Regions from separate parts of the Sphingobacterium sp. UBA6317 genome, predicted to be linked through region 1. Evidence: riboswitches for the same ligand, from Rfam matches in the RefSeq annotation. Region 1 holds a riboswitch; each other region holds the start of a gene.
What was found. A riboswitch is a leader RNA that binds a small molecule or an ion and turns the genes downstream of it on or off. The one in region 1 is predicted to bind S-adenosylmethionine.

Region 1 (3,166 bases):
GAAAGTTTCGGAAATGAAGACGGATTTCATCAACAACATGACGCATGAGTTTAAAACACCTGTTGCAACAATTATGATTGCCAGTGAGTCACTTAAAGATCCAGACATCAATGCCGACCACAAGCGCGTTCAGAAATTGGCTAATATCATCTACGACGAAAATGTTAGACTCGGAAATCATATTGAACGTGTGCTCGATTTGGCAAGACTAGAAAAAGAAACGCTAAAACTCGACCAGGTAGAAGTATGCATCAATGATCTTGTTTCGGCAGTAACGGATAGTATGCAGCTACGGATGCAAAATATTGGCGGGAAATTCAGTATAGATCTTGCAGCGACCAAGGATGTTGTCGTTGGTGATGAGTTACATTTTTCCAATGTATTTTACAATCTTTTGGATAATGCCATCAAGTACAGCAAAGGAGATTTACATGTCAACATCAATTCAAAAAATGTTGGCGACACCATTGTTGTCACCATAGCCGACAATGGTATTGGGATGAGCCGGGATCACCTGCAAAAGATTTTCGACCAGTTTTACCGTATTCCAACTGGGAATGTTCATAATGTCAAAGGATTTGGCCTTGGCTTAAGTTATGTACAGGACATTCTGAGAAGGCTGAACGGAAAAATTACAGTTAAAAGTGAAAAAGATAAAGGCACGACCTTTGAAGTAATTTTGCCTATTAAAAAATAAAACGTTCCTTTTTTGTATATTTCCTCTTTAAAAAATTTCAAAGGTTGAGGAAGGCTGATTTATCAGCATCAAGGGACATTGGTGAAAATTAATATATTCATTATGCAAAAGATATTATTAGCAGAAGATGATCCTAATTTGGGGGATCTTTTAAAAGACTATCTCGAATTAAAGGGAAAATTTGACGTCACATTATGCACGGATGGAGATGAAGCGATTTCTCAATTCAAAAAAAATAACTACGACCTTTGTATTTTTGATGTCATGATGCCAAAAAAGGACGGATTTACAGTTGGACGTGAAATCAGAAAAACAAACAATACTGTTCCTATTATCTTTGCCACAGCAAAGGGGATGATGGAAGATAAGACCGAAGCCTTTGAGCTAGGAGGAGATGATTATATCACCAAGCCTTTTCGAGTGGAAGAATTATTGCTCCGCATCAATGCTTTGCTGAAACGCAGTGTTCGAGACAAAGAAGAAGAAGTGGTTGCGGATAAATTTGAAATTGGCGATTATTTCTTTGATTATACAAGTCAGCAGATTTCTTACAAAGGACAGATGCAAAAACTCTCCACGAAAGAAGCTGAACTACTCCGCTTGCTTTGCTTAAAGAAAAATGATGTGCTGACCCGGGAAGAAGCGTTGTTAAAAATATGGCATGATGATAACTATTTTACGGGTAGAAGTATGGATGTATTTCTCAGTAAACTTCGTAAATATCTAAAAGAAGATAGCAAAGTTGAAATTGTCAATGTGCACGGAAAAGGTTACAAACTTTTGGTCAGCTAAAAAAAGGGGAATGAAAAATATAGTCATTCCCCTTTTTATGCTACACACGTATTCAAGCGTGACTTACTCGAATTCGTGGATGAAAATAAAAGAACAAAACAATTTCATCCTTAGTAGAATATAAAAAATTGACGCACTTTTATAAAAAATTTGCATTTCAAAAAGAAATGTTCTAACTTAGCGTCGCTTATAGAGAAAGGCAGAGGGAATAGACCCGATGAAGCCTTAGCAACCTGTCCCTTGACAAGGTGCTAAATTCTACCCTACTTGATATGGGAATGATAAGCCGAAGTCACCAAATTCTAGTGTGTCCTTCTCTCTCTAGCAAGAAATATAGTTGAAAAAGAAATATTAAAAACATTCATTATGTTATTGACTAACAATTTAGGTTACCCTCGTGTGGGCGCGTTCCGCGAATTGAAAAAAGCCAATGAGGCCTATTGGGCTAAAAAATCTTCTGTTGAGGAATTATTGGACACAGCAAAAAAAATTCGTGAAGGCAATTGGAAAACACAAAAAGATGCTGGAATAGATTTGATCCCTTCCAATGATTTCTCTTTTTACGATCAAGTATTGGATTTAACCCTCACTGTTGGTGCAATTCCTGCTCGCTACCATTCTTTATTGAATAAAGTAGACAACAATTACAGTTTAGATCTATATTTTGCCATGGCGCGCGGTTTCCAACAAGAAGGAATCGACGTGACTGCAATGGAAATGACCAAGTGGTTGGATACGAACTACCACTACATGGTACCAGAATTCACCAAAGATCAAGAATTCAAATTGACTTCCGAAAAATTCTTAAATGAATACAACGAAGCAAAATCATTGGGCATCGATACTAAACCAGTTCTATTAGGTCCTATTACATACCTTTTGATCGGTAAAGAAAAAGAAGCTGGCTTCGACCGTATCGATTTATTGGATAAACTTATTCCAGTATATGAGCAAATACTAGCTAAACTAGCTGATGCTGGTGCACAATATGTTCAGATTGACGAGCCTTTCTTAGCATTGGATTTAGATGCTAAAGTAAAAGCTTTATATCAACCTACTTTCGAAAAATTAGCTGCAGCAGCAAAAAATATCAAATTAATCGCAACGACTTACTTCGAATCTTTAAAAGACAACGAAGATATCGCAGTTAACCTACCTATCCATGCTTTACATTTGGATCTGGTACGCGGTGAAAATCAATTGGATACGGTATTGGCTAAAGTTCCTGCTTCATTAACATTATCTTTAGGTATTGTTGAAGGCCGTAACATCTGGAAAAATGATTACGAAAAATCATTGGTTAAAATCAAACAGGCTGTTGATGCATTAGGAAAAGACCGTGTATGGGTAGCTCCTTCTTCATCACTGTTGCACGTTCCTTTTGACTTAGACAATGAACACAATGAACAATCGCTACCAGCTGAAGTAAAAAACTGGTTAGCATTTGCTAAACAAAAATTAGCTGAAGTAAAAGACTTAGCCGTACTAGCGGAGGGAGAAGTTGATGCTGAAACAGCAAAACGCTTCGAAGCGAACAAAGCGGCTGCTGAAAGCCGCCGTACCTCTCCATTGATCCACAAACCAGAGGTTAAAACACGTACAAGCAATATTACTGATGACGATGCAAAACGCACTTCAGCATTTGCAGACCGTAAAGCAGCGCAACAAGCGAAATTC
Region 2 (3,166 bases), on a different contig from region 1:
CTCCGGCATTGGCTTGATCTTCATCACTCAATTGTTGATGGGTTGTAGCTGCTGGATGAATAATCAATGACTTCGTATCACCAACATTGGCTAAATGACTGATCAATTCTAAGCTGTCGATAAAGCTATTGGCCTTTTGCGCTGCGTCACCTTTAAGCTGGAAAGAAAGTACCGCGCCATAGCCATTTTTAAGGTATTTTTGTGCGTTAGCGAAGCTCGGAGAGCTTTTTAATCCCGGATAGTTTACTTTTTCTACCTGTGGATGCGCCTCAAGCCATTTTGCGACCTCTAAAGTGTTGTCTACATGGCGTTGCACCCGCAAAGACAAGGTTTCAAGTCCTTGTAATAATAAAAATGAATTGAAAGGGGAGAGTGCTGGTCCGAAATCCCGGAGCCCTTCCACACGCGCCCGAATGGCAAATTGAATATTTCCGAATGGTCCGCTTTCACCGAAAACTTCGGAAAATACTAAACCATGATAGCCTTCAGATGGTTCGGAAAATTGCGGGTATTTTCCATTGCCCCAATTGTAGTTTCCGCCGTCGACGATGACACCGCCAATGCTTGTGCCATGTCCACCGATCCATTTAGTTGCCGATTCAACAATCACATTTGCACCATACTCCAGAGGTTTAAATAAATAACCTCCGGCTCCAAAAGTATTGTCGACGATTAATGGTAAGTCATATTTTTTTGCTACGGCAGCAATTTTTTCAAAGTCGGGAATATTGAAACTTGGGTTTCCGATTGTTTCAACATAGATTGCTTTTGTTTTATCATCAATGAGCGCTTCAATTTTATCTGCTTCGGCGTCTGTTGCAAAACGAGCTTCGATGCCTAGGCGCTTAAAAGAAACTTTAAACTGGTTGAATGTACCGCCGTATAAGTTGGATCCCGCAACAAAATTGTCACCACTTTCCAAAATATTATTTAAAGCTATAAACTGTGCCGCCTGGCCGGATGCAACAGCAACAGCTGCAACTCCACCTTCCAGTGCCGCAATACGTTGTTCGAAAACATCCGTAGTAGGGTTCATAATCCGTGTATAAATATTACCGAACTGCTTTAATGCAAATAAGTTTGCGCCGTGTTCGGCATTTTCAAATACAAAAGATGTTGTTTGATATATAGGAACTGCTCTAGATCCCGTAGTAGGGTCAGCGACTTGACCAGCGTGAACCTGAAGAGTTTCGAATTTTAAATTTTTGTTTGAAGACATAATATATCAGATTTTAAGGGTTCAAAAAGAAATTGCAAAGTAAAAAGAGAAGCATACACACCTCCTTGAAGGGTCTGTTAAATCTTTATCCAAGAAAACGGAAATGATTTTTAACAAGCATGGAAGTGCATATGCATACGCATTCGCATCGATACAATTGTACGATGGGTTACACTTTCGCTTATCGTGCGGTTCACTTGTGTTGAACCTGAATTTTTAATGGACTTCAGTAATTTAATAATCATTGTCTTATGTCATTTATATGCTCCAAAACGATATTGTTTTGGACAGGAATTGGCACCTTTTCAAACAAATTGAAGGTTGCCAGTGGGTCATTGAGCCAGTCTCTCGCCACTTCTTTATAAATCAAGACCTACTGATGAAGGGAGGTGTTGATTAGAAATCTTCTTTCGAAGACGACACAAATATAAACTCTTTTTTTATTAAAGCAAAAGAAATGCTATTTTTTAGTTAAAGGAATTTTGAATAACATGCCGATTGGCATCACATATCTTCCGATGAAACCGCAAAAGTAACTGTCAATCGGGTATTATGATTTCTTTAAATTGATCCGTTCTGCAGTTTGATTTAAATCTGTTAGAAGAGGTTTAAGCGCATCGATTCTACTATGGATATCATAGGCGAGGTGGCGATTCGTCTTTTTGCTTAACGATAGCGAAAGGCCCACCAAATGGGAATTGACCTGATATGCGAGTGCCTGAAAATGGTGAATATGTGACCAATCCATCCATTTGTGCTCGGGTTCTTTTTTCATTTGATTGATGGCGTCTGAAAACAGGGCCATAGCGGTCTGCGCCTTTTTACGAGCCAGTCGTATATCAAACGAACTTTGTCGTTCGTCCGACAGACGGTTATTGATGATCTGGAAATAATGCGCGTTGTAAAGGGATACCTCTTTTGCCAGCTGAACCATGCCTGTGCTCTGGCGTACAGGTATCAAGAAATAACCCGCTATAGCCAAGAATGCTCCAATCAGTGTGAAAAGTATTCGGCTGCCTAAAATGAGATTGATGTTGCCTTCGAACAGATTGAGCGCAATTACAATTCCCAAGGTAATGAAGATGACACTGACCATATAATTAGATCGGTTGAACAAAAAGAATCCAAAAAGACCCAATGCAGCTGTGGTTAGGAGTGCTGGAAGAAAATGAATAGAAATTAAGCAGAACACACCAACTATAATACCCGAGAATGTACCGACAATACGTTCTATATTACGGGTTTTTGTCATTGAAAATGCTGGCCTGGCAACAATAGCGATCGTCAGTAAGATCCAATAGGTATATTTAAAATCCAAAAATAAAATACCGATCAATGCACCTGTTCCAAAAAGAAGAGCCATCCGAACCGCAAATCGAAAAAGCGGATTATTCAGATGGAGTTTACTTTTTAGATCAGCGAGATTACGTAATGGTCGACTGATAAATTGTTGGTACTCGCTGGTGTCAATCTTATCCTGAATTTCCTGATTTTGATAAAAAGCGACCTGGATTCTGTTGAGTACATCAATAATTGCTTCGATGTTGCTTATGATCGAACATAATATACCTTTTGCTGGATCGGCCTGTTGTTCTTGAATTTCTTTTAAATCCCGTAAGAGGGCATTAATTTTAAAGTTATTATGGTATAATTGATGTGCATACCGGAACCTCTTGTTGGGTTGTGAAAAGCTATCGATTTCTAACGCTAATAATTTGATTGTGTGACGAATTAAGGGGAGGCTGCCCGTGTCTGCAAGATTTTTGCGAATTGCATCGTAGTCATGATCAAGCGCAATAATTAACTCATGGAGGTCAATTAATCCATAAACCTGACTGAGCCAATAATTGCTTTTATGCCACTGTTGGCTTATGATTTTTTTTTCTCGAAACAGAAGAGACCTGATTTGTTCCTGCTGTTCGCTGATCTGGCCATGAATTTTTCCTA
Region 3 (3,166 bases), on a different contig from region 1:
CAGGCATATTACTTGCATAACTAGCAGAAGCTCTGGCGGAAATCTTAGGGAGCAACTCCATGCGTTGCTGCTGTACTGCCACCTCAGTTTCTTTGAGCTGCAAATAAGACTGCTCGATGTATTTACTGTTCTGTAGCGCTTTGTCGATCATGTCTTTCAGGGACATGCGCAAAGAATCGAGGGCGAAGGTGTCCGAAATAACGCATACTAACAATCCCATGGTTAGTATGCCTTTTGCCCAATAGGGAGGAAAAAAGTTCACGTGTGCTCTATTATTTTTTTGCGTAGCAAACTTAGACACTTATTGGAACTTGGATTTCTTCACAAACGCCAATATGTTACGAAAAAAAGACATTTTTTCATCAATTCAAACAAAAAGACCACTATCTGCCAATAAGCCCTTACAATATCCTTTTTTACAGCACATAAAAAAGGCCTTTCAAATCATGATTTGAAAGGCCTTACTCGATGGTATAATAATAGATTATCCGTATAAGGAATCTTCTATTGCATTCCACAACTGTATTCTTTTTTGTAGCGCAATTTTACTGATCTCTTTCATTTCCGTCCATTTAACCTCATCGTCCTTCGCAAGATCTGTGATCATCTGCATCGCCAACGGTCCATGCTCGTCGCCGTCAAGATCAATATGGCGTTGAAAATAATAAATAAAGCTGTCCAGATTGGCTGTAGGAAAGTTTGTTTTAATTTCTTCCAAAATAGAGGTAAACATTCCCGGAATAAGGTCTTCGCGTCCAAATGTAAATGCAGCAGCAATTTTATGCACCTCGCCCTCAGCAATCACTTCGAATGTAAAATTCAAAAAGTCTTTGATCCGCTTATCCAATGTGGTCGTTGCAATGACATCGAATATGTTGTTCGATTTTTTGGCTTGAGCAATAAATTTGTTGACCAGATGAAGGTCGGCACCCATGGCATCCATGGCGTCCAGATACATCTCAAAGTGGCTCAAACGGCGGCCATCAATGTATTCATCCGATTCCTCAGCCAATACAATTTCGTTGATTAGATAGCGTGTTGATGGATGCTCACTCGCAAACCAAGGTAAAGTCGTACAGGTCAATTTAATCTGTAAAGCTTTTAGTAAAGACATAAAATCCCATACAGCGTACACATGCCCTTCTGTAAAAGAACGTAGATTCTTGATCGTTTTGATCTTACGATACAAAGGGTGTTGCAATAATACCTCGCGTTCGGTAGCAATGTATTCGTTAATTTCCGCAATTCTATTCATGGCGCAAAAGTATTGTCTTATCTCTGTTTTTAAAAGTATTTTCGATGAGATTACAGTAACATGATAAATTTTTCGCCCAGCTATCCGCTTCATAACCAAATCACAGCCAACAACGCGCCTCGCTTTTGACCGCCTTATTCCTGTTGTTAGCGCTCATTTACCCTTAAAAACAAAAATATTTTTATTATAAAAAATAATCTACTATATTTGTAGAGTATTCAGAATTGCATGATGCAATACCAACCGAGTGGAGGCACCGCGGTGGTAAATTAATACGGGTTTCGACCAAAATAAACGTCACAGAACGATTATTTTCCCAACAAGATCTGGATACAGTTTATGGTTTAATCCTTTAAATTTTTAAATTGTATGGCTACTACAACAAATCTTTACCAACACTTACTGGAAAAATTCAGTTATTACTCAACAGATGAACTGATCCAGCTCAACAATGACACGATTTTAGGACAAGGCTGGGGTTCAGCCAAAGCAACCTTTAGAACAGCTTTGATCAGTACGTTCTCCAAAAGAGGACTGGATCTTTCCAACATCATTTCCAAGGAAGACGGTTTTACCTCGGTGAAGCATGTCCCTGTACGCTTGGAACAGAATGTCCTGATTCCTTTACAGTAATCGTTATCGGCAAAAAAAGGTAGGCCTAGCCTACCCTTTTGTCAATGAGTGATGATATTTTAAGGTATGATTGAGTGAATGTGCGGTCTGCCGGGCATCGTCCTGATAGGACGATAAATCTTGGCAGGCTCTGATATCTGCTACATCCACCTTGTTTCTTACTTTGCTGATGACCTGATTTAATTCCGATTTCCAGTTGCCCGGATCGCCAAAATCGTCCACCCAATTTTTGTTGATAAACCTTTTATAGTTCAAAAGCAAAATATACAATTCCTCACCACTACCGGCGCGATTGATTGACGTGCGCCAGTTCTCTAATTTTTCTTTAAAACTCATAACCAGCAATATACAAAAAAATATTTGGATTCCAAAATAGTTGCATTTGAAACGGATAAGGATAACGAGAAATAAAATGATAAAATGATTAAATCTTCGGTGAATTATCTTGGTCATAAAGGAGTGATTCAATATAAATATCATATTATAAAACAGATACATTATGGCCTTTATCCACTTAAAAAATATGCTTGTTATTTCCTTTGCATTGCTATGTATATTGGAGAAAAGTATTGCTCAACAAGGTCGTCACAATAAAAGATCTACGTCTCAGACGACGTTTCGACATGACAGAGAAAACGATTATGTCAACATAGGCAACCGGATCTTCTACAGGGATAAGATGGTCGAAGGTGTCGATGCACGATCTTTCAAAGACCTTGGCAATGCTTATGCAATAGACAACTGGAATGCCTATTATCGTGGCGTTAAGATTAAAGATGTATCGCCACATTCTTTCCAATCACTTGGTTGGGGATATGCCAAAGATAGTTTGAATGCCTATTATCGTGGCGTTAAGATTAAAGATGTCTCTGCGCCCAGCTTTAAAATACTGGATGAAGGATATGCCAAAGACAGTTGGAATGTCTATTATAGAGGCAATCGACTAAAAGATGTATCCGACCAAAGCTTTGTTCTTCTCGGCGATGGATACAGCAAAGATAGCTGGAAAGTCTATTATTTTGGTCAGGAGATAAAAGATGCAACTGCTTTTACATTTAAATATCTGGGCAAAGGTTATGCGAAGGATAGCTGGAATGAATATTATAGAGGAAAAAAATTAGAATAGAAAATAGACCACGGGATTATTCTATTGAATAATTCCAATTTCCTAATACTTTCGGTATCTCCCAGGATTCGGCTTTGGTCTTGTAATTATTAAAGTGACCTTTTTCCCAAGTGGTAATATGGTAACCTTTACAGAACTTACAATAATAAGCC

Region 2: linked by a shared signal. The riboswitch ahead of B3E92_RS10445 (O-acetylhomoserine aminocarboxypropyltransferase/cysteine synthase family protein) and the one ahead of metE (5-methyltetrahydropteroyltriglutamate--homocysteine S-methyltransferase) in region 1 are both predicted to bind S-adenosylmethionine.
Region 3: linked by a shared signal. The riboswitch ahead of B3E92_RS03135 (5-oxoprolinase) and the one ahead of metE (5-methyltetrahydropteroyltriglutamate--homocysteine S-methyltransferase) in region 1 are both predicted to bind S-adenosylmethionine.

Annotation. Positions count from the first base shown of each region.
Region 1 is NZ_DJTD01000035.1:176,715-179,880, reverse strand. Features, by position in the region: gene B3E92_RS11200 (sensor histidine kinase) at 1-697, shown strand, start outside; gene B3E92_RS11195 (response regulator transcription factor) at 800-1,489, shown strand; SAM riboswitch class I at 1,674-1,777, shown strand; gene metE (5-methyltetrahydropteroyltriglutamate--homocysteine S-methyltransferase) at 1,856-3,166, shown strand, end outside.
Region 2 is NZ_DJTD01000034.1:80,302-83,467, reverse strand. Features, by position in the region: gene B3E92_RS10445 (O-acetylhomoserine aminocarboxypropyltransferase/cysteine synthase family protein) at 1-1,219, opposite strand, end outside; SAM riboswitch class I at 1,475-1,587, opposite strand; gene B3E92_RS10440 (FUSC family protein) at 1,770-3,166, opposite strand, start outside.
Region 3 is NZ_DJTD01000011.1:121,595-124,760, forward strand. Features, by position in the region: gene B3E92_RS03125 (TolC family protein) at 1-220, opposite strand, end outside; gene B3E92_RS03130 (DUF3050 domain-containing protein) at 485-1,255, opposite strand; SAM-I-IV-variant riboswitch at 1,465-1,558, shown strand; gene B3E92_RS03135 (5-oxoprolinase) at 1,625-1,888, shown strand; gene B3E92_RS03140 (hypothetical protein) at 1,919-2,224, opposite strand; gene B3E92_RS03145 (DKNYY domain-containing protein) at 2,388-3,014, shown strand; gene B3E92_RS03150 (hypothetical protein) at 3,031-3,166, opposite strand, start outside.